Regions from separate parts of the Shewanella alkalitolerans genome, predicted to be linked through region 1. Evidence: predicted binding sites of a transcription regulator. Region 1 holds the regulator's gene; each other region holds the start of a gene.
The links. Region 1 encodes FliA, which starts transcription of late flagellar genes. Its sites were predicted from a motif close to CTAAAGNTNNNNNNNNNNNNGCCGATA; they were not measured.

Region 1 (7,878 bases):
TCTGGCGTTCGGCCCAGTTGCTGCTGTGCGATCTGGTGCAGCTGCAATGTAGCACTGCTGGGAGCTTCTGATGGCCGATAACGATACCAGTCAGGAGAAGACCGAAGAGGCGACCCCCAGGCGACGCGAACAGGCGAGGGAGAAGGGGCAGGTCGCCCGTTCTAAGGAGCTGGGCACCTCTGCTGTGTTGATGTCGGCGGCGGCAGGGTTTGCCGTCATAGGGCCGAGTCTGGGGCAGTCGCTGATGAGCGTGATGACTAACCTGTTTACCATGAGCAGGCAGGAGATCTACGACACCAACAGCCTGTTCAACATCTGGATGATGGTCTTCAAGGAGCTGGCGATCCCTATGGCCAGCTTCGTGCTGTTTCTCGCCTTCGTTGCTTTCCTGGGGAACGTGGTGCTGGGCGGGATCACCTTCTCCGCCAAGGCGTTCATGCCTAAGGGCAATAAGATGAACCCCATCAGCGGCTTTAAGCGTATGTTCGGGGTGCAGGCCCTGGTGGAGTTGACCAAGGGGATCGCCAAATTCTCCGTGGTGGCGCTGATGGCCTATCTGCTGCTGAGCTACTATTTTACCGATATTCTTACCCTGTCCCAGGGGCATCTGCCGGGCAATGTCTTTAATGCTTTGGATCTGCTGGTGTGGATGTTTATTGTGCTCTGCTCCTCTACCGTGATTATCGTAGTGATCGATGTGCCGTTTCAGATCTGGAACCATAACAAACAGCTGAAGATGACCAAGCAGGAGATCAAGGACGAATATAAAGACACCGAGGGGCAGCCGGAAATGAAAGGCCGGGTGCGCCAGATGCAGCGTGAGATGGCGCAGCGGCGTATGATGGCCGAGGTGCCTAATGCCGACGTGATTGTTGTCAACCCCGAGCACTATGCGGTCGCGGTGAAGTACGATGTGACCAAGGCCGCCGCGCCCTATGTGCTTGCCAAGGGCGTGGATGATGTTGCCTTTAAGATCCGTGAGATCGCCCGCGAGCATGATGTGGCTATCGTCTCGGCGCCGCCATTGGCCAGGGCCATCTATCACACCACCAAGATAGATCAGGAGATCCCCGAAGGGCTGTTTACTGCCGTGGCCCAGGTATTGGCTTATGTGTTCCAACTGCGTCAGTATCAGCAAAAAGGTGGTAAGCGGCCGACGCCGATTCCTATCAATCAGCCGATCCCCGATGAGCTAAAATACTAAAGGTTTAAGGCATTTAGCAGTTAGTCTGTAACTGTCTTGTCCGATATTTGTTCGATTGTTATCCGCTCGAGTCGCTGCGGGCTAAGCCGGCCTTAAGTTGGCGTACTTTTTGCTGAAACCTAGCTAGATGTCAAAGTTCAGGCGCTAGATTGATGGATTTGAAAGCAACGCTCGGTCAGATAAAACAGGTAAAACCCGCCAATTTTAAAGGGATAGGTACGCCCATATTGGTGCTTGCGGCACTGGCGATGATCGTCTTGCCCATGCCGGCCTTCCTGCTGGATATCCTGTTCTCCTTTAATATCGCCTTGGCCCTGGTGGTCTTGCTGGTGGCCATCTATACCGACCGCCCCCTGGATTTTGCTGCTTTTCCAACAGTGCTGCTGGTTGCTACCTTGCTGCGTTTGGCGCTGAACGTCGCTTCGACCCGTATCGTCTTGCTCGAGGGGCACAACGGTGGCGACGCCGCCGGTAAGGTGATTGAGGCCTTCGGTTCCGTGGTGATTGGCGGTAACTATGCCGTGGGTCTGGTGGTGTTTCTTATCCTGATCATCATCAACTTCGCCGTGGTAACCAAGGGGGCCGGACGTATCTCTGAGGTGAGTGCTCGCTTTACCCTGGATGCCATGCCAGGTAAGCAGATGGCAATCGACGCCGACCTTAACGCCGGGATCCTTAATCAGGATCAGGCGCGTATTCGCCGCGCCGAAGTGACCAAGGAAGCCGACTTCTATGGTGCGATGGATGGTGCTTCTAAGTTTGTAAAAGGCGATGCCATCGCCGGTATCATGATTCTGGTGATCAACATCCTGGGCGGTTTCGTCATAGGTATGGCGCAGCATGGGCTGGACTTCTCCTCTGCGGTCGAGATCTACACCCTGTTGACAATCGGTGACGGTCTGGTGGCGCAGATCCCTGGCCTCTTGCTCTCTATCGCCGCGGCCTTGATGGTGACCCGTCAAAACGAATCTGGCGACATGGGACAGATGGTGATGAGCCAGATGTTCGACAACCCTAAGTCGCTGGCCATCGCCGCCGGCGTCCTGCTGACCATGGGCATAGTGCCTGGCATGCCGCATTTCGCTTTTCTCAGCTTTGGCCTGATCACCGCGGGCGGCGCTTATTTTCTGCATCGTAAGAAAGATCTCGACAGACAACGCGCCTTGGAGATCGCTAAGACCTCACCTGCGACTCCCGGCGATGCCAAACCTAAAGAGCTTAGCTGGGATGATGTGCAGCAGGTGGACACCATTGGCCTGGAGGTGGGCTACCGCCTGATCCCTCTGGTGGATAAGGGCCAGGGTGGTGAGCTGCTGGGCCGCATCAAGGGCGTGCGTAAGAAGCTCTCCCAAGAGCTGGGCTTTCTTGTTCCCGCCGTGCATATTCGCGATAACCTGGATCTGGCGCCAAACACCTATCGGATCTCCCTGATGGGCGTGGCTTCTGGTGAGGCGGATATTCGTCACGACTGTGAGCTTGCCATCAACCCCGGTCAGGTATATGGACCATTAGATGGTGTCGAGACCACAGATCCCGCCTTCGGCTTGGAAGCCGTGTGGATCGCCCCTGAGCTCAGAGAACATGCTCAGACGCTAGGTTATACCGTGGTGGATGCCGCCACCGTAGTGGCGACTCACCTGAGTCAGCTGTTAACCAACAACGCCTCCAAGCTCCTGGGCTACGAAGAGGTACAGCAGCTGATGGATATGCTGGCCAAGCATTCGCCTAAGCTGGTCAGTGGCTTCATTCCCGATGTCTTGCCGTTAGGCACTGTGGTCAAGGTAATGCAGAACCTGCTTAACGAAGGCGTGTCGATCCGCGACCTGAAGACCATAGTCCAGACCCTGCTCGAGTACGGGCCTAAGAGTAACGATACCGAGGTGCTTACCGCCGCCGTACGTATTGCACTTAAACGCATGATTGTTCAAGAAATAAGCGGCCCAGAACCGGAAATTCCTGTCATAACTTTGGCGCCTGAATTGGAACAGATGTTGCATCAGTCTATGCAGGCAACGGGAGGCGAGGGGCCGAATATCGAACCTAGCCTTGCCGAGAGGATGCAAAAGTCGTTACTCGACGCATCCCAGCGTCAGGAGATGGTGGGCCAACCAGCCATCCTACTGACATCGGGTATGTTACGTTCGACGCTGTCGCGTTTTGTTAAACATACGATTCCAAATCTGCGGGTGATCTCTTACCAAGAGGTACCCGATGAAAAACAAATTCGCATCGTATCGGCGGTCGGTCAGTAGAGGGTATTTAATTGAAAATAAAACGTTTTTTGGCAAAAGACATGCGCTCTGCATTGGCCCAGGTGAAAGAGACATTAGGTTCGGATGCGGTGATCATGTCGAACAAGAAAGTTACCGGCGGTATCGAGATCGTCGCCGCGGTAGACTACGATGAGCCTAAGCCGAGCGTGGCGAAAAATGATGCCGTGCCTCTGTCACCCAGCTTTCTCGATCTGGCCGAGGAGAAGGTTTCTATCGGTCGTCAGCCCATCAAGACAGAGTCAAAAAAACAGCCATCACCCGTGGCCGATTCGCTGCAAGCGCTGCTTGAGCGTCAACAAAATCGCGTCAGTCAGCAATTAAGCCAATCGAATGAAGCACTCGAGATGCCTGCCTGGGCCCAGGGATTGAAGGCACCAAGCGATGAAATAGCCTCGCCTAATATGCATGGCAGCAAGCAGGCTAATCCCCATGCCAACACACATGAGAGCCAGAATTTTAACCGTGCCAAGCGCGATAAGAGCGCGCCGGCCAGCGAACTCGAGTCTATGCGTGAGGAGTTGGCATCACTCCGCAACCTACTGACACATCAGGTGACCTCACTGCTGACCGAGCAGAAGAGTCGTCTGGATCCAGTCGGCGCCATGCTAGAGAGCCGCCTGCTGGACGCCGAATTTAGTCCTGAGGTTGCCGCTAAGTTATCGGCCCTTAGCGAGCACTATATTCCGGCAGATTTGGTGAAGGCCTTGCCACGCAGTCTGGCGAATATGCTCGACAACCAAGGGGACGACATCGTTCGTCAGGGCGGTGTCGTCGCCTTCGTGGGCCCAACTGGTGTGGGTAAGACGACGAGTGTCGCAAAATTAGCCGCTCGATTCGCTGCACAGCATGGTTCAGATCAAGTTGCACTCATTACAACCGATCATTATCGCATTGGAGCCTATGAGCAGCTGGCAACCTATGGCAAAATAATGGGGTGCCCGGTCAAGCAAGCTCATGATCTCAATGAGTTGGAACAAATTCTTTATCAGTTCCGCAATCGCAAGCTAGTATTGATAGATACGGCGGGCATGGGACAGAGAGATGTGAGATTGTTCCAGCAACTTGATAATTTAACTGCAAATAGCAGATTACCTATTCGCAGTTATCTGGTACTGTCATCTACAAGTCAAAGAAGAGTGCTTGAAGATGCCGTCGCGCAGTTTACCCGGATTCCATTATCCGGTGCGATTTTGACCAAATTAGATGAATCAGTGGCCTTGGCACCGGCGTTGAGTGTGTTGATTCAAAGTGGATTACCTTTGAGTTATGTCACCGATGGACAAAGAGTGCCAGAAGATATGCAAGTAGCCGACACCTTAGCCTTAGCCAACAAGGCCCTGTCGGTACTCGAAAAGAAAGTGCAACCAATACAGAATAACGAAAGGTCATATGAACAGGCCTACGCATTTGAGTAATATAATGAGTCGGGATCAAGCAAGCGGTTTACGTATGATGAATCAACCATATAACGAAAAAGTAAAAGTAATTGCCGTAACCGGTGGTAAGGGTGGCGTAGGTAAAACCAGCGTATCGATCAATACCGCCGTCTCCCTGGCCGAGAAGGGCAAGCGCGTGCTTGTGCTCGATGCCGACTTGGGCCTGGCCAACGTCGATGTCATGTTGGGCCTGAGAGCCGAGCGCAATCTCTCCCACGTATTATCTGGCGACGCCGACCTTGACGATATTATCGTACGCGGTCCTAAGGGGATTGGCATTATTCCAGCCACCTCTGGCACCCAGGCCATGGTCGAGCTGACACCGGCGCAGCATGCGGGTCTGATCCGTGCCTTCAGCGAGATGAAGACCCAGTTTGATATCCTGGTGGTCGATACCGCGGCAGGTATCTCAGACATGGTTCTCAGCTTCTCTCGTGCCTCTCAAGATGTGTTGGTTGTGGTGTGTGACGAGCCGACCTCTATTACCGATGCCTATGCTTTGATTAAGATTCTTAGCCGAGAGCATGGCGTATTCAGATTTAAGATTGTGGCAAACATGGTCAGAAGTTTGCGAGAAGGGATGGAGTTGTTCGCTAAACTTAGCAAGGTAACCGACCGTTTTCTCGACGTGGCCCTAGAGCTGGTTGCGACTATCCCCTTCGATGAAAACCTTCGCAAATCAGTTCGTAAACAAAAGTTGATCGTCGAGGCATTTCCTAAGTCGCCGGCGTCAATTGCTTATCACGGCCTAGCGAATAAGATTATTAGCTGGCCAGTGCCACAACAACCGGGCGGACACCTGGAGTTCTTTGTAGAGCGATTGGTTCAACGTCCCGAATATCAAGAGGATCGTACGAGTGAGTAAAGCCGCTGCGTATACTTGTTTAGATAACAAAGCTTCTATTGTCGAACAGTATGCACCGTTGGTAAAAAGGATTGCTCACCATTTACTCGCTCGTCTACCCGCCTCGGTGCAATTGGATGATCTGTTACAAGCAGGTATGATGGGCCTGCTTGAAGCCTCGGCCAAGTTCGATGGCAGCAAGGGCGCCAAGTTTGAAACCTTCGCCGGTATCCGTATTCGCGGCTCCATGCTCGACGAGATTAGGCGAGGAGACTGGGTACCCAGGTCGGTTCACCGTAATCAGCGACGCATAGCCCAGGTGATTGACGAGCTAGAACAAGAACTTGGACGTGACGCAAAAGACAATGAAATTGCGGATCGACTTGATATGACGCTCGATGAGTACCATCATATTCTTAATGATGTTTCTGTCGGGAAAGTAGTTGGAATTGAAGATCTTGGTGTATCGGTCGATGTAGTAAGACAGGAAGACGATCATCAGGACGACGCATTTGAGTCACTGGCAGAGACACAGTTCCACGAGGCCCTCGTCGAGGCGATTAAATTACTGCCAGAAAGAGATGGATTAGTTTTGTCGTTATATTATGACGAAGCATTAAATTTAAAAGAGATCGGTGCCGTACTTGATGTCAGCGAATCCCGAGTAAGCCAGATACACAGCCAGGCGATGCTCAGACTCAAAGCTAAACTCAAGCATTGGACCAAAATATAACGATTACATGAGCAATATAAAAACAGCTCCGCGGAGGAAACCTTGGACAAGAATATGAAGATTCTCGTTGTTGACGACTTCTCAACAATGAGACGCATCATCAAGAACTTGTTGAGAGACTTGGGTTTTAATAACACTCAGGAAGCAGATGACGGTTCGACAGCCTTGCCTATGTTGCAGAAAGGCGATTTTGACTTTGTCGTGACCGATTGGAATATGCCTGGCATGCAGGGGATCGACCTGTTAAAGGCTATCCGTGCTGATGACAACCTGAAGCACATTCCTGTGTTGATGGTGACTGCGGAAGCGAAAAGGGAACAGATCATTGCAGCGGCGCAGGCCGGTGTGAATGGCTATGTGGTGAAACCTTTTACTGCGGCGACATTGAAAGAGAAGTTAGACAAAATTTTCGAACGACTCGGTTAATCAAGGTTGAGCTATGCAGGCAGAAACTTCAGGGCTGATCAATCTAGCACAGGCCAAGCAACTCGTTGATCTGCTAGAGGCGGGTCAACAAGAGATGGCCGATGAGCTAATTCGCGATATCGCCAGCCCGATTCAGAAAGAGCTGTTTGACGAGGTGGGTCGCCTAACCCGTCAGCTTCACAGTGCCATAGTGGACTTTCAGGTGGACGGTCGCCTCGTGGAGCTGGCTAATAGCGAAATTCCCGATGCCAAAGAGCGCCTCAATTATGTCATCGACATGACTGAGCAGGCCGCCAATAAAACCATGGACGCCGTCGAAGAGTCTCTGCCCCTTGCAGATGCCCTTACCATGAACGTACAGGCCGTTAAGCCTTCCTGGGATCGCCTGATGCGTCGAGATATTCAGCTGCACGAATTCAAGGCGCTCTGCCATGACGTTCAGCAGTTCATCGAGCGTAGCGAATCCGATTCCAATCGTTTAAAAGAGTTACTCAACAACATATTGCTGGCCCAGGACTTCCAAGATCTGACCGGACAGATGATCCGCCGGGTGATCGAGCTGGTGCGAGAGGTTGAGAATAACCTGGTCTCTATGTTGACCGTATTTGGCGAGCAGCCCGCCACGGATAAACCCCGTGCATCTGAGAAGTGCGTCGAAGCTGAAGGTCCTATTATGAACGCTGATCAGCGTGATGATGTCGTGACAGGGCAAGATGAAGTCGATGACTTGCTGTCGAGTCTAGGTTTCTAAGTAGGAGTCATATGAATGTCCTTTGATGTTGATGAAGAGATACTGCAGGACTTTTTGATTGAAGCGGGCGAGATCCTTGAGCTTCTCTCTGAACAGCTGGTGGCGTTAGAGAATAACCCCGACGACACCGAACTACTCAATGCCATCTTCCGGGGATTCCATACCGTTAAAGGCGGCGCCGGCTTCCTGAGTCTGACGCCCATGGTGGATG
Region 2 (7,878 bases), 820 kb from region 1:
TAATATCATTTAGTTCGAGGGACAGTTTCTCAAGCGCTAAGCGCCGCTGCGCATCATGATGACGCTGCTGCCCCTCAGCGCTCAAACCACTCAGAATTGGCGTGACCGCATTACTTGCCTTTAACGGCTTAACACCTTGCATAGAAGCGAGAAATAAAGCGCTTTCATCTTCACTCATGCCTATCTCCTTCACTTCTGTCTTTCACTAACACGCCGGGGCCCGCTATGGTGTTATTGTTACGAGCGACACAGCCTAAAAGCTCACTATTTAGTATTAATAGCAAATCGGCAAGTCACTTGCGGAGTCAAACACTCAGCCAATCATGAAACCAATCACGACATCCAATTACTGCATACAGGCACCCGGTCAGCTAAAAGTATCCGTTTAGGCTCAGCAAAACTCAAGTGCGCTATAGGGTAGGCCCATTCAAGCGACTCAAAAATCACCAATCCATGGTCAGCAACCTGGTAGGTTTTGCATTTCATGTCTTATGAGGCACAGAAGCCTTGATGCTTGTAAACATCGAGAAAAGAGGTGATTAGCGGTAAAGTTGCAGAAAAAAGCAACGCCCAGTGCTAGAGACACAATTTGTTAAGAACTAAATCTTTCGCATCAAAAGGCCATGGATTATAGTGACCCTAGTATTAGCAGCAGCGTATAGCTAAATGAAACTCTTCAAATTTGTCCTTGTCTTGGGGCTCTGTGCTCTCAATTTCCAAGCCTTTGCCCAAAAGAATGACAATGATGCCTTAAATCAGTTCTATAAGCAGTTCAGCGTCGCGTTTGAACAGCTAGACGCGGCCGTGATTCAAGATATCTACGCGGAGAATGCCTGCTACATTCCCGAGCAACAGAACAAAGAGATCACCATGGGGCGCGATAACATTATCGAGCTCTACAAACGCTTCTTTGGCAAGATTAAACATAAGAATGCTCAGATAGAGGTGGATTTTCGCGTGGTCGAGCGCCAGCTAGACAAACAACAGGCGACCGATGTGGGCTACTATCTTATCCGCTTCTATCCGCCTAAAGAAACCGAAGAACCCGTGAGTGAGTTCGCTGGTAAGTTTGTCACCGTCTCCAAGAAGAAAGCCGATGGCAAATGGTACCTCACGGTAGATACCAACAATCGCTCGGAACCGTCGTTTTACTATAGTGCCAAGCCGTTACCTAACCTCTATTATGGCCGTCAGTTTTCGACCCTAAACGAGTCAAGCAGCAATCATGATTAACCCCTCCCTCCCATGCCCCTGTGGCAGGTCGGTGAAAGATAAACCCCTAAGCTACAACCAGTGTTGTGAACCTTTTCATCTCGGTGTCATTGCACCGGATCCCGAATCTTTGATGCGTAGCCGTTATTCGGCTTTCGTGCTCAAACGCCATCAGTATCTTATCGATACCCATCATCCCGACTATCTTAACGGCCTAAGTGTCGAGATCCTCGATGAAGAGAATCATACGAGTTGGCTGGGGCTGAGCGTCAATCGAAGCAGCAGCGCTCAAGATGCGGGAATGGTGGAGTTTCACGCTTGGTACCAGGGCAGCAACGGACTAGATGCCATTCATGAAGTCTCAGACTTTGTAAAGCAAGATGGTCGCTGGTGGTACACCCAGGGCGAGCAACTTGTACCCAAATACCCCAAACGCAACGATCCCTGCGTCTGCCAGAGCGGCAAGAAATTTAAGCAGTGCTGTCTTAAATAGTTAGATTGGATTTTATTGGCCGGTAGTACTAATAGATAGGCTACCAAACTGGCTGTGACAGCTTATACACCACAGGCTGAGCGCCCACGCAAACTTTCACGTCTAAACCACTACCGCGGCGGATTAGTTCGGCATAACTATAGTTGTGTCAGTGTAGCGGCGTCTCGGCATTGGCTCGCAGGAACTGGCTGAATTCGGCCTCCCTAAGGGCTGGGCTGTAGAGGAAACCTTGGGCCTGATGACAACTTAATGCCGATAGGAAAGACTCCTGCTCGGCGGTCTCGACCCCTTCGGCCGTCAACGACAGATTAAGCGCCTTAGCCATGGCGATGATGGCGCTGACGATCTCGCGGCTCTCCCGACTGACACTCAGATCTGATATGAAGGATCTGTCTATCTTAAGCTTTGAGATGGGGAACTGCTTGAGATAACGCATCGAGCTGTAACCCGTGCCGAAATCGTCGATCGCCAGCCCCACCCCTAACTCGGCCAACTCTTTACAAAGGTTAGTCGCATAGACCACATCTTCCATCAGCTCGGTCTCGGTGATCTCTAAGATCAAGGTATTTGGGCGAATACGATAACGGGTAACCAGTTGCCATACCTGATCATAGAGCTGAGTACTGAAAAACTGCCGCGCCGATACATTCACATGCATGGAGATGTTGATGTTATGGTGCTGCCACAGATTGAGCTGACGGCAGGCGGCCTCTAACACCCATTCGCCGATGGCGGCGATCATGCCGGTTTGCTCGGCGATATCGATAAAGGCGCCTGGATAGAGCACGCCCTTCTTGGGGTGATGCCAACGGATCAAGGCCTCGGCACCGATATAGGCCTGACGGCCGAGATCTTTAAGCGGCTGATAATAGAGCTCAAACTCCCGATTCTTCAGCGCCGCCTGCAGATCTCGCTCGATCTGCGCATCTTCTTTGAAGGTGTTTAACAGGGCATGGTTGAAGATCTGTATCGCGCTGCCCTGCTTCTTCTTGGCATATTGCACAGCGATATCGGCGCAGGTAAGCGCAGAAAACCCTGCCTCCAGGGCATCTATCTCGACCACAGAGAGCGCAGGTTTAGCCTCAAATGATTCTGTGCCCACCTGCACAGGCAGGCTCAGCTGATGATAGAGGCGCTTGATGGCATAATCCAGGTTCTGCTCATCCTCTACCCCTTGTAGCACCAAGGCAAACTCATCGCTGCCCACACGGGCCATCAGCTCCGCTTTTTTGACGCTGGCAAAATGTTTGATACGACGCGCTACCTCGATCAACAGGCTATCGCCCTTCTCATGACCATAGGTATCGTTGAAGCGCTTAAAGCCCCTGAGATCGATCAACATTAGATGGCCGCTGCGCAGTTTTTCCAAGGCGCGATTGAAATAGCTGCGGTTATAGAGGCCAGTCAGCGAACAGCGCCAGGCTAGACGCTCGAGTTCATTCTGCTGCACCAACTCTTCCGAGCAATCTTCGGCGGTCACCAGGGCGTAATGGTTGCCTCTAGGCGTGGTGAAGGGACGCACTCGATAGCGCAGCCAGTAGCTTTCGCCGTCACGGCGGGTCAACTGGGTGTTTCCCTTGGTGATCTTGCCTTGCTTGACCTGAGCGAGTACCGCATCGGCCTGCACTGGCGATTGCTTAAAGAAATCCAGACAGGCGAGCGATTTGCCTAAGATCTGCTGCTTAGGCACCCCAGAGATGGCGTGATGGGCGCCGTTGACGTATTCAATCTTATCCGTGGCCAGATTGACCACCATGCTGATCTGTTCAGACTGCTCTATCGCCTTCAGGAACAGGCTCAGGCGCTCGTCTGTGTCGTAGGCTCTCTGAGTCGCCAGGGTCAACGCCAGCTGATCGGCGACTTGAGAGACGATATGGATTTCACTTTCCGGCCAATCATGGGGCTGGAAAGATTCGAGATAGAGCACACCTTCTAGATGGCCATTGATACGAATTGCCACATCAAGATGTGACACCACGGCGTTAGCCGTTAGATGCTCACGAATCTCGGCGACGCGGCAGTCCTGCTCAACGTCGAGCACGTCTATGATACGACCGCGTTTGAGTTGTTCAAAATAGTTAGGACAGAGACCCTGTGCGGGACGCGACGCATGATTCTGAGCAGAGTGATTAAATGAAGCTTGGCTTTGAGAACCCGTATGAGCTACGAGGTCACTGGTCTCACAACCGGAAAACAGGCAAACACCTATGTTATCGACCTTCAGGGATTGACTGAGCAGATCACAGGCAAGCTCGGCCGTCTCTTTAAACTGGCCTTCTTGTTTTTGCGTCGAATTGACTATCGTTTCAAGCAGATGTTGAAATTGTCGCTTGGTCATAAAATCCTACTGCCGATAACCTTTGCCAATAAAAAGGTTATCAAGGTAAAAACCGCCAAAGACGGTACAACATAGATGTTATTGTTATTATTTAACGTTCAATTTGTGCACATTACACGAATAACTAGCTAATTAGCAAGCAAATATGGCTGGCCCCTATTAGAGGCCATGCTCGAGTTGAAAAATCATCTTCTCGGCACTGTAACCAAAGGTCAGACGTAGCTCCAGCCCGGCTTCTACCGCCTTAATGTCACTCTTCACACCCTCGAAACGCTGTTTGGCCGCCTCTGCCAAGGCTTGCAACTCACTCTGAGCCTTGTCACCCTCACGAACCAGAGTCAGTACTGTGTCAAACTCATCGATCACCGCACCTATGTCGGCATAGCTGCCACAATCGTTACAGGTATCGTTGACTAACTCGGATTGACCTTCTTGAATCTTCTTCATTTTGACGCTTAACCTTTTTACTGAAAATGCTCTTAGCTATATATAGCAAAACCCGAGCGTTCGCACTTAAAACTAAGCCAAAATGTCTCCTAACGCACGTTGCCTGACGATCTGCTCGGTAAAATGGGGCAGCTCCATCACAGGTGCATCGGCGTCGAGTTCATTATGAAAACGCGCCAGGGTAACGGGATCGCAGTTAGCCAACACCTCTTGCATCGCCAGTGGATCTCGCCCTCTATGCACCAAAGGCTCGGGGTTTAAATATTGCTGTAGATGAAAACCACAGAGACCCGATTGATGAAACTGCTCACTATTATCTCTGTCTTCACCCAGATGCAGTGCGCTGGTCAGGGGCTGAGCGTCCGGTAACTCAAACTGACGCTTGAGTTTCGTTTCAAGATCACTGGGGGTTTGCTCCAGGTTAAACTGCGCCATATCGCGGGCGTCGTTTGACAACATGGCCAGCAGCAGACCAAATTCCCCCCGGCGATGATCGACTATCGCCTGGTTGAGTCGGGTTCCCAATTGATTTTCGTTGATGATCAACTGACTAGTTCGCATAAAAAAACATCAATAAAACAGCTCGTTGCTATTTAATCGACCGCTTGCGCCATAACTTTAGTAATTATTTTAAATTGGGGCTTTACAGCGCCAACGATTCTGACTACTATGGCCGCCGCAATTGAGGAGGGGTTCCCGAGTGGCCAAAGGGATCAGACTGTAAATCTGACGGCTCAGCCTTCGAAGGTTCGAATCCTTCTCCCTCCACCATTTGCCTACAATGTAATAAAGAGATACTCGTGGAGGGGTTCCCGAGTGGCCAAAGGGATCAGACTGTAAATCTGACGGCTCAGCCTTCGAAGGTTCGAATCCTTCTCCCTCCACCATCTTTATCTTGTTATTACCTTGTGCTGCTGTAAAAAATATGGAGGGGTTCCCGAGTGGCCAAAGGGATCAGACTGTAAATCTGACGGCTCAGCCTTCGAAGGTTCGAATCCTTCTCCCTCCACCATTTTTTCTCCCGCGTTATTTCATCTCTCAGCTTTATCTTAAAACTTAACTTCCCCGTTTATTTTATCTATTGCCTTAAAGCGCATCTGTTTTTAAGCAAAACTAATTTCGTCCCGTTTGCTACCCACTGCAGCCTAGGGCTTAAGTAATTTTCCAGTCGCTCCTTCAATTATCGCAACAAGCGCCCTCAACGCTCGGTCGCATTTCTTTTCGATTTTCCTTTTCGTTATAAATTATTTCGTTAAGCTATAAGGTCTATCCGCTCAATAACCTCAGGAGCCACAATGGATCAATCTTGGGTCAACCAGGCCATCGCAAAGATCGAGGCTGATTATCAACGCAGTGCAGACACTCATCTGATCAAGCTGGAACTGCCCATGCTGCCCGGCATCGATATCTACCTAAAAGATGAAAGCACCCATCCCACAGGCAGCCTCAAGCATCGCCTGGCGCGCTCTCTATTTCTCTACGCCCTTTGTAACGGCTGGATCACCCAAGATACGCCCATTATCGAATCCTCCTCCGGTAGCACCGCAGTGTCCGAGGCCTACTTCGCGCGCCTACTGGGGCTGCCATTTATCGCCGTGATGCCCGCCTCTACCGCCAAGAAGAAGATCCAACAGATCGAGTTTTATGGTGGACGCTGCCATTTCGTCGAGCATTCGAGTCAGATCTACGCCGAGTCACAGCGCCTGGCCGACGAGCTATCGGGCCACTATATGGATCAGTTTACCTACGCAGAGCGGGCCACCGACTGGCGCGGTAACAACAATATCGCCAACTCCATCTTCGAGCAGATGCAAAAAGAGCCGCATCCCGTCCCCAGCTGGATCGTGATGAGCCCTGGCACCGGCGGCACCTCGGCCACCATAGGCCGCTATATTCGTTACCAGTGTGCCAAGACCAAGCTTTGTGTGGTGGACCCAGAAAATTCGGTATTCTACGACTATTACCATAGTGGCGATGCCAGTATCAGCTGCGCCGGCGCCAGCCGTATCGAAGGGATAGGCCGGCCACGGGCCGAGCCCTCTTTTATCCCAGGCGTTGTCGACCATATGGTCAAGATTGACGACGGCGCATCGATTGCCACCATCTATTGGTTAGAGACGCTGATAGGTCGCAAGGCAGGTCCTTCTACAGGCACCAACCTCTATGGCGCCCTGCAACTAGCGAGCGAGATGCATGCCAACGGTCAAACCGGTTCTATCGTTACCCTACTATGCGACTCGGGAGATCGTTATCTCGATACTTACTACGACAAGCAATGGGTCGATGAGCATATTGGCGACATCACTGAGTATCAGACCAAGCTAGCGACCTTTAACGAGTCGGGGCATTTGGAATAGCCAGTTCAATCTTTTCGTCTCTGGATCAAGGACTTTAGAGAAGATAAGCAAGCTTAATGAGTCATCAACAAAAACGGCGCCTTTAACTGGTTACTCCCGGTTGGCGCCGTTTTTTTATGTGAATATAAGTATCCCTGATACTTAATCGATATTCAGATATTTATGTGTCTGAATAGAGAGGCGCCAATTACGCTCGATGCAGACCTTCATCGCCAGCTCGGTGGCGCGGGGCTTCTGGCTAATCGGCTGAAGGCAGATGGTCTTTCCAAGGGTGTCTATACCTTTGAGCAGCTCGTCAAGTTCCTCGATGTGGGAGGCCTTGGCGACCGGGTGTTTGATCTCATCGGCGCGTTCCAGCGCCTGCTCTAACACCTTATATCCGCCCTTCATGTTGATCTTAGGCGACACAGTCACCCAAGCACGAGGGTCCACCAACACATCGAAGGTCCCGCTGGTCTCAATTTGACACTGCATGCCGGCATCGGCAAAGGCCTGAGTTAAGGCGATAAGATCATAGATACAAGGCTCGCCGCCGGTGATCACCACATGTTTGGCGCTAAAGCCCTGCACCTTGAAGTGCATCAGCAGCTCACGGGCATCCAGCTCGGCCCAGCGGCCGATGGCGCCGTCCACCTGGATCACTTGCTCCGAAGAGACGCGATTCTCGGCTAAGGTTTCCCAGGTATGTTTGGTATCGCACCATGAACACCCCACAGGGCAGCCCTGCAGACGGACGAAGATCGCCGGCACGCCCGTGTAAACCCCTTCACCTTGGATGGTTTCAAAAACTTCATTAACCGGATACTTCATCTTAAACCTCGTCACTTGCGGGCGGCTTTTATAGAAGATTTTGCCCCTACAAGCAAGTATAACCCCATTAATTCCCCAAGGTTTCACCAATTTGTCGATGGCATAGGCGGATCGCCACAAGAAAATTTGCAAGGCCTTCATGGTCAGTTAAACTATCGACAAATTTTCTATCCGGACAGATCAGATGTCTAAAGCTGTTGTCGTGTTTAGTGGCGGACAAG
Region 3 (7,878 bases), 180 kb from region 1:
ACGATTCACATCCACCGCCACTATCTTGCCATTTGGCGCATCGAGATCTGTCTTGAAGTAGAAGACAGATTTGTCGTTACCCAGGAAGCTGTACTCGGCCTCAAGCTCGCTGATTAGCTCGACCACTGGTGCATTGGCATCGATCAGTGACTTATAGAAGAAACGGTTACGGCTATCTGTGCCCTGCGAAATGGAGATCAACAGATAATCCCCCGCTTCCGATACCTCGGCGCCGAAGCCCCAATCTTTATTCTGTGGACGCTCGTAGATCAGCTTGTCTTGAGACTGATCTGTGCCCAGCTGGTGATAGTAGACCTTCTGGTTAAAGTTAACGTCGGCCAGCAAGTTACCGCCTTCGGGCGCGTCATAACGAGAATAGTAGACACCTTTATTGTCTTTGCTCCACTCGGCGCTGGAGAACTTAATCCAGTTGAGCTCATCGCCTAGCTTGGCCCCGGTCGCCACGTCCACAAACTGCCACTGCTGCCAGTCTGAGCCCGACTTAGAAACGCCATAGGCGATGATCTTACCGTCGCCGCTGACAGAGACGCCGCTCAGGGCGACTGTGCCGTCGGTAGAGAAACTGTTAGGGTCGAGGGCGACCTTCTCTTCACCGGCTTTATTCTTCACATAGAGGACTGATTGCGCCTGCAGACCATCGTTGCGGTAATAGAAGGTGTTGTCACCACGCTCGTTAGGGGCTGTGACCTTCTCGAAGTTCCACAGCTCTGTGATACGATCGACGATCGCCTGCTTGTTTTCCAGCTGCGCCAGAAAATCATGGCCAGCCTCTTGTTGCTGCTTCACCCAGGCATGGGTCGCGTCACTCTCTTCCTCTAGATAACGGTAAGGGTCGGCAACCTGTACGCCGTGAATTGTTTCGACCACGCCCTGGGGCTGAACCGCTGCCTGCGCCGCTGCCGTTTCATTGGCATGGTACTGGCAACCCATGAGTGTTAAACCTAATCCGGCAAGCAAAAGGGTTTGCTTGGATAAAATCGTCTTAAGAGCCATCTGTAGCCGTCCTGGATATCTCGTTATTATTAATGGTAAACCTGTGAGCTAGCGCCCAATAACCTCGTACTATACAAGTAAAAAAAAACCGTGCAATGGCTACAAATAAACGAATCCGGCATTTGCGAAATTGACTTGTTAATAAAAAAACAACATGGATGAATTATATAAATCGTGAAATTATGCAGCAATTTTGCGTAATCAAGCGCAAATACCCCAAATGTGTGAATCCGGCCCTTTAAACACCCTCCCCAGGCATTAGAAATACTAATCTAAGGCGGGAATTTTTCTAGTTTGTAGGACAAATGGTCTGACCCTATAATTCACCTCGTTTTCCGGAAGTGTCTACCCCGCTGGTAGATGGGAAACAAGAACTCCGAGTTCCCGTGCCAGTCACGTGAATTCATCCCTGGTTCTTATGCTTGACTTCCTTCCTTCAATTTGTTGATTGCAATGATTTATTTGCGGCCCACTTAAGATTAAGTGGGCTTTTTTTTGCCTGTTTTTACCAGGCTTTTGCCAGCGCTCTCTTTCTATCCCGGGCCGATAACAAAAAACCGGCCTTATTGGCCGGTTTCCATAAATATTATTAACTCAATAAAGCTACTCTAATCCAGCGGCTTGCTGAGGCGGATCACTACGCGTCTGTTACGCGCCCGCTCATCTATGGTGTCGTTGGATGCCACGTGGCGACGCTCGCCGTGACCATAGGTATGGATACGCTCATTGGGGATACCCGCCGACAGGAAGAGCTGTTTGACCGAATTGGCACGCTTCTCCGATACCTTCTTGTTCACCGAGCGACCACCGAAGCTATCGGTATAGGCATCGATCAACACCAGCTCGACTTCAGGATCATAAGAGAGATACTCCTGCACCTTAGCGATCTGCGCCTTGGAGTAACGGGTCAGCTCAGAGCCGCCAAACTCATAAGTCAGCACGGTAAAGGCGATATCATCGAAACTATAGGGCAAGAGATTAGCCAGACAGGATTTAAACTCGGCGTAGCGTCGACCGAAGTTCGCCGCCGACAGTCCTACGGCTACCTTGCTGGAACGGTTATACCAATCGGCATAATAGAAGGTCGGCTGCATGCCGCGCTCTAGCTCATTGAGCATGGACCAGGCCGCCTTCTTAGGCACCTCGCCACTGAAATATTTCTGATAGGTGAGATCGGTTATGGGACGGGATACCACACCAGGTCGCCAGGCGGGCGCCATGCTCATCAACTTGGCACTGGTCACCTCGTCAGGCTTGACCCACATATCCAGGCTAAAGTTTAAATCATGATCTTTACCGGCGCGGCTGGTAAACACCGCCTTGCCATAGGATGGGATCTCATGTTCCAGGCGACAGATGATGGGTGTATTGCCGCTCAGGCGCCAGGAAGACTGTTCCAGGGAGGCCACATAGTGACGCAACTCGGCCTGCGCCGTCGTCGCCAGACTCAAGCCAATCCCGAATGTCATCGCACATAGCACCCTAACCCACATAGACAGTCACTCTTGTTAATTACGTTACTTATCCCTATCGGCCTAATTTAGCATTCCTTTAGCCCATATATTGACCAATCAAACATGACAAGCTCCCATCGGATACTTCATAATAGCCCCCCACTCTTCACTTTGGATATTTTAATGAGCGATATTTGCGACGCACACAAACTTAAGCATAGATTTCGTGGCTACTTTCCCGTCGTCATAGATGTTGAAACCGCGGGTTTTAATGCTCAAACCGATGCGTTGCTGGAGATCGCCGTCACCCTACTGAAGATGGATGATAATGGCGACTTGGTGCTGGATAAGACGTTACATTATCATATCGAGCCCTTCGAAGGCGCCAACCTAGAGCCAGAAGCCCTGGCATTTAATGGTATTGACCCAAGCAATCCGCTGCGCGGCGCCGTCAGCGAGAAGGAAGCCTTCTTAGAGATCTTTAAAGAGGTCAAAAAGCACCAGAAGGCATCAAATTGTCACCGCAGCATCATAGTGGCTCACAACGCCGCCTTCGACCATGGCTTCGTCACCCAGGCGATTGAGCGCAACGCCCTCAAGCGTACGCCATTTCATCCCTTTGCCACCTTCGACACCGCCGCCCTCTCGGGCCTTGCCCTGGGCCACACGGTTTTGGCCAAGGCCTGTGAGATTGCCGGTATCCCCTTCGACAACAAAGAGGCTCACTCCGCCCTGTATGATACCGAGCGCACCGCCGAGCTGTTTTGTCATATCGTCAACAAGTGGAAGGCCTTAGGCGGCTGGCCGGTGGCCACGCCTAACGAAGAAACAGGTAGCGATGAAGCCGCCAGCGAGCTGGCTAGCGGGCAAGACACAGATACTAGTGCTAACGGCTAACAAATAGCGAGTATCAATCGTAACTCTTATAAGAGCTTGAAAGTGAGAGCTTGATAGCTCGTAGCGGATGCGGCGAGCTATCAATAATTAAACCGATATTTACAGCCCTGTACGACTGTCCAGATTCAGGGCTTTAATTAAATCAAACACCTCATAGATCTCCTTAAACACCTGCTCTATGTCATCGACAAAATCCAGTGGTTTTAGCAGATCCAGTTTAGGTTCAAAATAGTTATGCTTGCAGGCGATCTTAATCAGCAGTCGTCCATCTTTAAAACTCGCCTCTAGTTCGCCACGGTAGAAACGAGACAGTGAAAGCATACGCTCCATGGTCGCCGTATTTAGCAAATATCTCGCCTCGACTTGATCGTCGCTATACACCTGAAACTCTCGCTCAAAGGTTGGGTCTTCCAGCTTTACCCGTGTCAGCTTCTGTTTAAACTGCACTAAGCTGTTGCCAATAACTCCTTTATCCTGACGCACCAGGGTATTACCAGAGAATTTCTTTAATAGCGTAAACTCAATCAAAAGCCCTTCGAACAAGGTCTTGTATTGGGGTTTATTGTCTTTAGTCCCTTTATACTCGAGTAGCGTCAGCTCTCTCATCAGGAAAGGCACATTGTGGTATTTGCCCTTAACCGAATCGTCAAAGTAGCCCTTGTCATATTTTGGAAAGAGACCATAGTCCTTATAAGCATCCAGTTCGGGTAAGTTCGACGGATTCAACTCAAAGCTCTTGCCAAAATAGCCGAGCAGCAGTGGATAGATCTCATCGACTATCTTAGTGCGCAATTGATTTATCTCGCTACTCGCCCAGATGATAACGCTTGCCACCGCGACGATAGATAAAATGGCGCCGGCAAAGCCGATATAAAATACGCCATCTTCAAAATCGAGCACTATTGCGCCATAAAAACTCAGGGCAAAAAATGCCAAAAAGACAGGTAATCCTATCAGGGTGACGGGAGCGCTTATTTTTCTGCGGGCCAGATACTTAGCGGCCGCCGCCTGACGAGCCGACTCATAACGCCGACACCTAGGGGCTATCTGTTTCGCGTAATATTGACTAAAGGCCTGCTTGTCCTCGGCCGGAATCGCAAACTCCATTGGATTCATACATCTATCCTTGCTAATGTCCTTGAGCGACAATTAGCGGATATCTTGCGGCCCACGTCAAGTGATGATGATTCGATCGATTGAAAAACAATCGTTTAGCTTACTCGATTTGATTTGCTTCGAGATAGAGAATCTTGACCTCGGCGAAAGATTATTTACTCAACCGGCTGGCCACAGACTGCCCCGAGGTATATTTAGCCAGAAGCGCATCTATGACGCCCTGGGATCTTAGCTGGCTGATCGCATCGTTAATCTGTCCAAGTAAGGCCTGATGCTCCTTACGCAGGCGGATCACCAACACGCCATCGGAATGCACGGCCGCCAGGGCGATGGGCACCTCCAGCTCCTTGGCCCAATATAGCGCGGTAAGATCGCCTGCAATGGCCGCCTGAATTCGCCCCTTCTGCAAGGCGATGATCAGCTCACGTTCGGACTTGAAATCGATACGCGTATATTCACTGTCATCATGGTAGAGGTAGCCACGCACCGTGCCTATCTCCTGGCCGCGGATCTTCTTGATATCCATCCACTGCTCCTGGTTACCGGCCAGCACCACCACATGCTCCTTTATGGCAAAAATCGGCTGAGACTGCACGAAGGCATCGCCAAGATCCCCTCCCTCGAACCAGCTGGGGCTGACCACATCAAAATCCAGTCCGCCGGTTGCCAATGCTTGATTGGTCCGCTTAGGGGGATAATGTTTTGCATCTAACCTCACTGGGGTTAAGGCGAAGATCTGCGGCACCAACTCGGCCAGGATCCCTGGGTCTTTGGTGGTCTCGGGAATAAAGTAAGGGTACCAACTGCTAGATCCGTTGACGTCATAGGAGAGCACAGTCTCGGCGCGAAGCGGCGCCGCTAACATCAGGCAAGAGATAAAGGCTAGAGAGATTCGCATCGAGTTATACCGCACGTCTAATACCCTATGTTTGGTAGCTGACTTCTTGCTCCTTGGATAAGCCACTTGGGCGATAATTCACAGGGAGTTGCTCTAGGTATATCAGTGGTAAACAAAATGATCAATTCATTAACATTTTTACTTTGAAACTACCCGGATTAAATGGCCTAGATCAAATAGCCAAGAGTAAAAGAGCCAAAACCCGCCGCTCGCCTCACCCCGATGAGAAGGAAAGATGATATAGTCGGCCCAGCTTTTTAACCTAGGTTACAACAATTTCCATGAGCGAATCCCCCATGAGCCAATCCCATTTTGACGGCAAGTATGAAGTCGAGCTCAAATACAGGCTCCAAGATAGAAACGCCTTCTTAAGCAAGCTAGAGAGTCTCCCCCACGAGACTATGCTAAAAGACAATGTCGAGTTTGATCGCTACTATGACACCCCTTTAGGGCAGTTGGCTCAGCAGAGCAAGCACCTGTGTATCAGGCAGATGCACCCATCAAACATCAAGCTGTGGATAGTTAAAGGTCCGGGCGATAAGCAGTGTCAGGCGACTCGCATCGACAATATCGACAGCGCCGCCGATATGCTGCAAACCTTAGGCTATGAGGTAGTGCTGCGGCTTACCAAGACTCGCAGCATCTATTTTATCGACCAGTACCATGTGACGGTCGACAATCTCGAAGGCCTGGGGGATTTTGCCGAGCTGGCGATCATGACAGACGATGAGACCCAGCTGGCATATCACGAACAAGGCCTGCTCAAGCTTGCCCAGCAGCTTGGTCTTACCCAGGATGACAGGGAAACCCGCTCCTATCGCGAGCTGATGCAAAAACGCCAATCTGTACCCTCGCCCGCTTAGAGGCAGACGGCAAGGAAGACGGCAAGTGAGCCCTCACGACATGAGGCTCATGAAATTCAGCCATAAAAAAAGCTGCCCTAGGGCAGCTTTTTACTAACATTTTTACTAACGTTTTTACTAACGATATTAATCGCTTATAGTGAGTCAGCGTTGTCAGTCAGGTAAGAAGCAACGCCTTCTGGGCTTGCGTCCATACCCTTGTCACCTTTTTCCCAACCAGCTGGGCAAACGTCACCGTGCTCTTCGTGGAACTGAAGTGCGTCGATCATACGTAGCATCTCGTCAACGTTACGGCCTAGTGGCAGATCGTTAACAACTTGGTGACGAACCTGACCTTCTTTGTCGATCAGGAAAGAACCACGGAAAGCCACACCGGCTTCTGGATGCTCAACATCGTAGGCTTTACAGATATCGTGCTTCACGTCAGCCACTAGCGTGTATTGCACCTGGCCGATACCGCCCTTGTCTACTGGGGTGTTACGCCATGCGTTGTGAGTGAACTGAGAATCGATAGAAACACCGATAACTTCTACGCCACGCTTCTTGAACTCTTCCATGCGGTGGTCGAAAGCAATCAACTCAGATGGGCATACGAATGTGAAATCAAGTGGGTAGAAGAATACTACAGCTGGCTTTCCTTTAATCGCTTCGCTTAGGGTAAAGCTATCAACGATTTCGCCATTACCTAGCACTGCTGCAGCTGTAAAATCAGGAGCCGGACGGCCTACTAATACGCTCATTTTTTATCTCCATCTATGGATTGAAAAAGCTTTTAATTCTGAACTCAAAAGCATTATAGGCAGTCACCAGCGGGACACAAGTAATTTGGGATCATTGTCACTTTTTTTAATAAATATTCATCGAGTTGCCCAAGTTATCACCGTCTTCTTTCAGGCCGGTTAGGCTTATTTACACTTACGCAGTAAACTTGAATACAGTTCGGTTACATCTCTTGCTAAATTCTTAGATAAAACGCCATGGCGCTGGACAACACGGGCTATTGCTGGCAAAAATAGCTTCCCATTACAGATTAAAAAATCAGATTGAATCAATATGAATGCAGTTGTTATTGCCGTTTGCTTGATGTTGGGCCTTAGCCTTGCCCGGGTAAACGTCGTTATCGCACTCACCGTGAGTGCATTGGTCGCCGGACTCGTCGGCGGCATGAACCTAGACCAGACGGTCGATGCCTTTAATACCGGCCTTGGCGGCGGCGCGCAGATCGCCCTGAGCTATGCCCTGTTGGGCGCCTTTGCCGTGGCCCTGTCACACTCGGGACTCACCACGCTTATCTCCCGCAAGGTGATCGCCCAGTTAGGACAGGAAGAAAGCCCTGGCAACGTCAACAAGGTGCGCTGGTTCCTCTTGCTGGCTATCCTGGCCATGGCGGTATCGTCACAAAACATTCTGCCGATTCATATTGCCTTCATTCCGATCTTAATTCCGCCGTTGTTGCATGTGATGTCTAAGCTCAAGCTCGACCGACGTCTGGTGGCCTGTGTGCTCACCTTCGGCCTGGTGACCACCTATATGATCCTGCCCGTGGGCTTTGGTGGTATCTTCCTCAACGATATCCTGCTCTCTAACCTCACCAGCAACAACTTAGATGCGGTGCGCGAGCAGATCCCATCGGCCA

Region 2: K0J45_RS10505 (VC2046/SO_2500 family protein) is a predicted target of FliA. The motif match lies at 5,086-5,112, and genes of this name have one in related genera.
Region 3: K0J45_RS07695 (flagellar protein MotY) is a predicted target of FliA. The motif match lies at 2,543-2,569, and genes of this name have one in related genera.

What each region holds. Positions count from the first base shown of each region.
Region 1 is NZ_CP080422.1:1,522,763-1,530,640, forward strand. It holds gene fliR (flagellar biosynthetic protein FliR) at 1-71, shown strand, start outside; gene flhB (flagellar biosynthesis protein FlhB) at 71-1,204, shown strand; gene flhA (flagellar biosynthesis protein FlhA) at 1,357-3,456, shown strand; gene flhF (flagellar biosynthesis GTPase FlhF) at 3,468-4,892, shown strand; gene K0J45_RS06800 (MinD/ParA family protein) at 4,897-5,778, shown strand; gene K0J45_RS06805 (RNA polymerase sigma factor FliA) at 5,771-6,490, shown strand; gene cheY (chemotaxis response regulator CheY) at 6,533-6,916, shown strand; gene K0J45_RS06815 (protein phosphatase CheZ) at 6,930-7,667, shown strand; gene K0J45_RS06820 (chemotaxis protein CheA) at 7,683-7,878, shown strand, end outside.
Region 2 is NZ_CP080422.1:2,342,417-2,350,294, forward strand. It holds gene smrA (DNA endonuclease SmrA) at 1-178, opposite strand, end outside; gene K0J45_RS10485 (YybH family protein) at 667-1,233, shown strand; gene K0J45_RS10490 (YchJ family protein) at 1,226-1,705, shown strand; gene K0J45_RS10495 (putative bifunctional diguanylate cyclase/phosphodiesterase) at 1,854-4,043, opposite strand; gene K0J45_RS10500 (DUF406 family protein) at 4,203-4,490, opposite strand; gene K0J45_RS10505 (VC2046/SO_2500 family protein) at 4,563-5,051, opposite strand; tRNA gene K0J45_RS10510 (tRNA-Tyr) at 5,177-5,261, shown strand; tRNA gene K0J45_RS10515 (tRNA-Tyr) at 5,293-5,377, shown strand; tRNA gene K0J45_RS10520 (tRNA-Tyr) at 5,418-5,502, shown strand; gene K0J45_RS10525 (PLP-dependent cysteine synthase family protein) at 5,786-6,847, shown strand; gene queE (7-carboxy-7-deazaguanine synthase QueE) at 6,989-7,657, opposite strand; gene queC (7-cyano-7-deazaguanine synthase QueC) at 7,842-7,878, shown strand, end outside.
Region 3 is NZ_CP080422.1:1,701,381-1,709,258, reverse strand. It holds gene K0J45_RS07700 (prolyl oligopeptidase family serine peptidase) at 1-1,014, opposite strand, end outside; gene K0J45_RS07695 (flagellar protein MotY) at 1,623-2,483, opposite strand; gene rnt (ribonuclease T) at 2,652-3,365, shown strand; gene K0J45_RS07685 (DUF3137 domain-containing protein) at 3,465-4,481, opposite strand; gene K0J45_RS07680 (substrate-binding periplasmic protein) at 4,633-5,379, opposite strand; gene cyaB (class IV adenylate cyclase) at 5,676-6,242, shown strand; gene K0J45_RS07670 (peroxiredoxin) at 6,377-6,982, opposite strand; gene K0J45_RS07665 (Na+/H+ antiporter family protein) at 7,296-7,878, shown strand, end outside.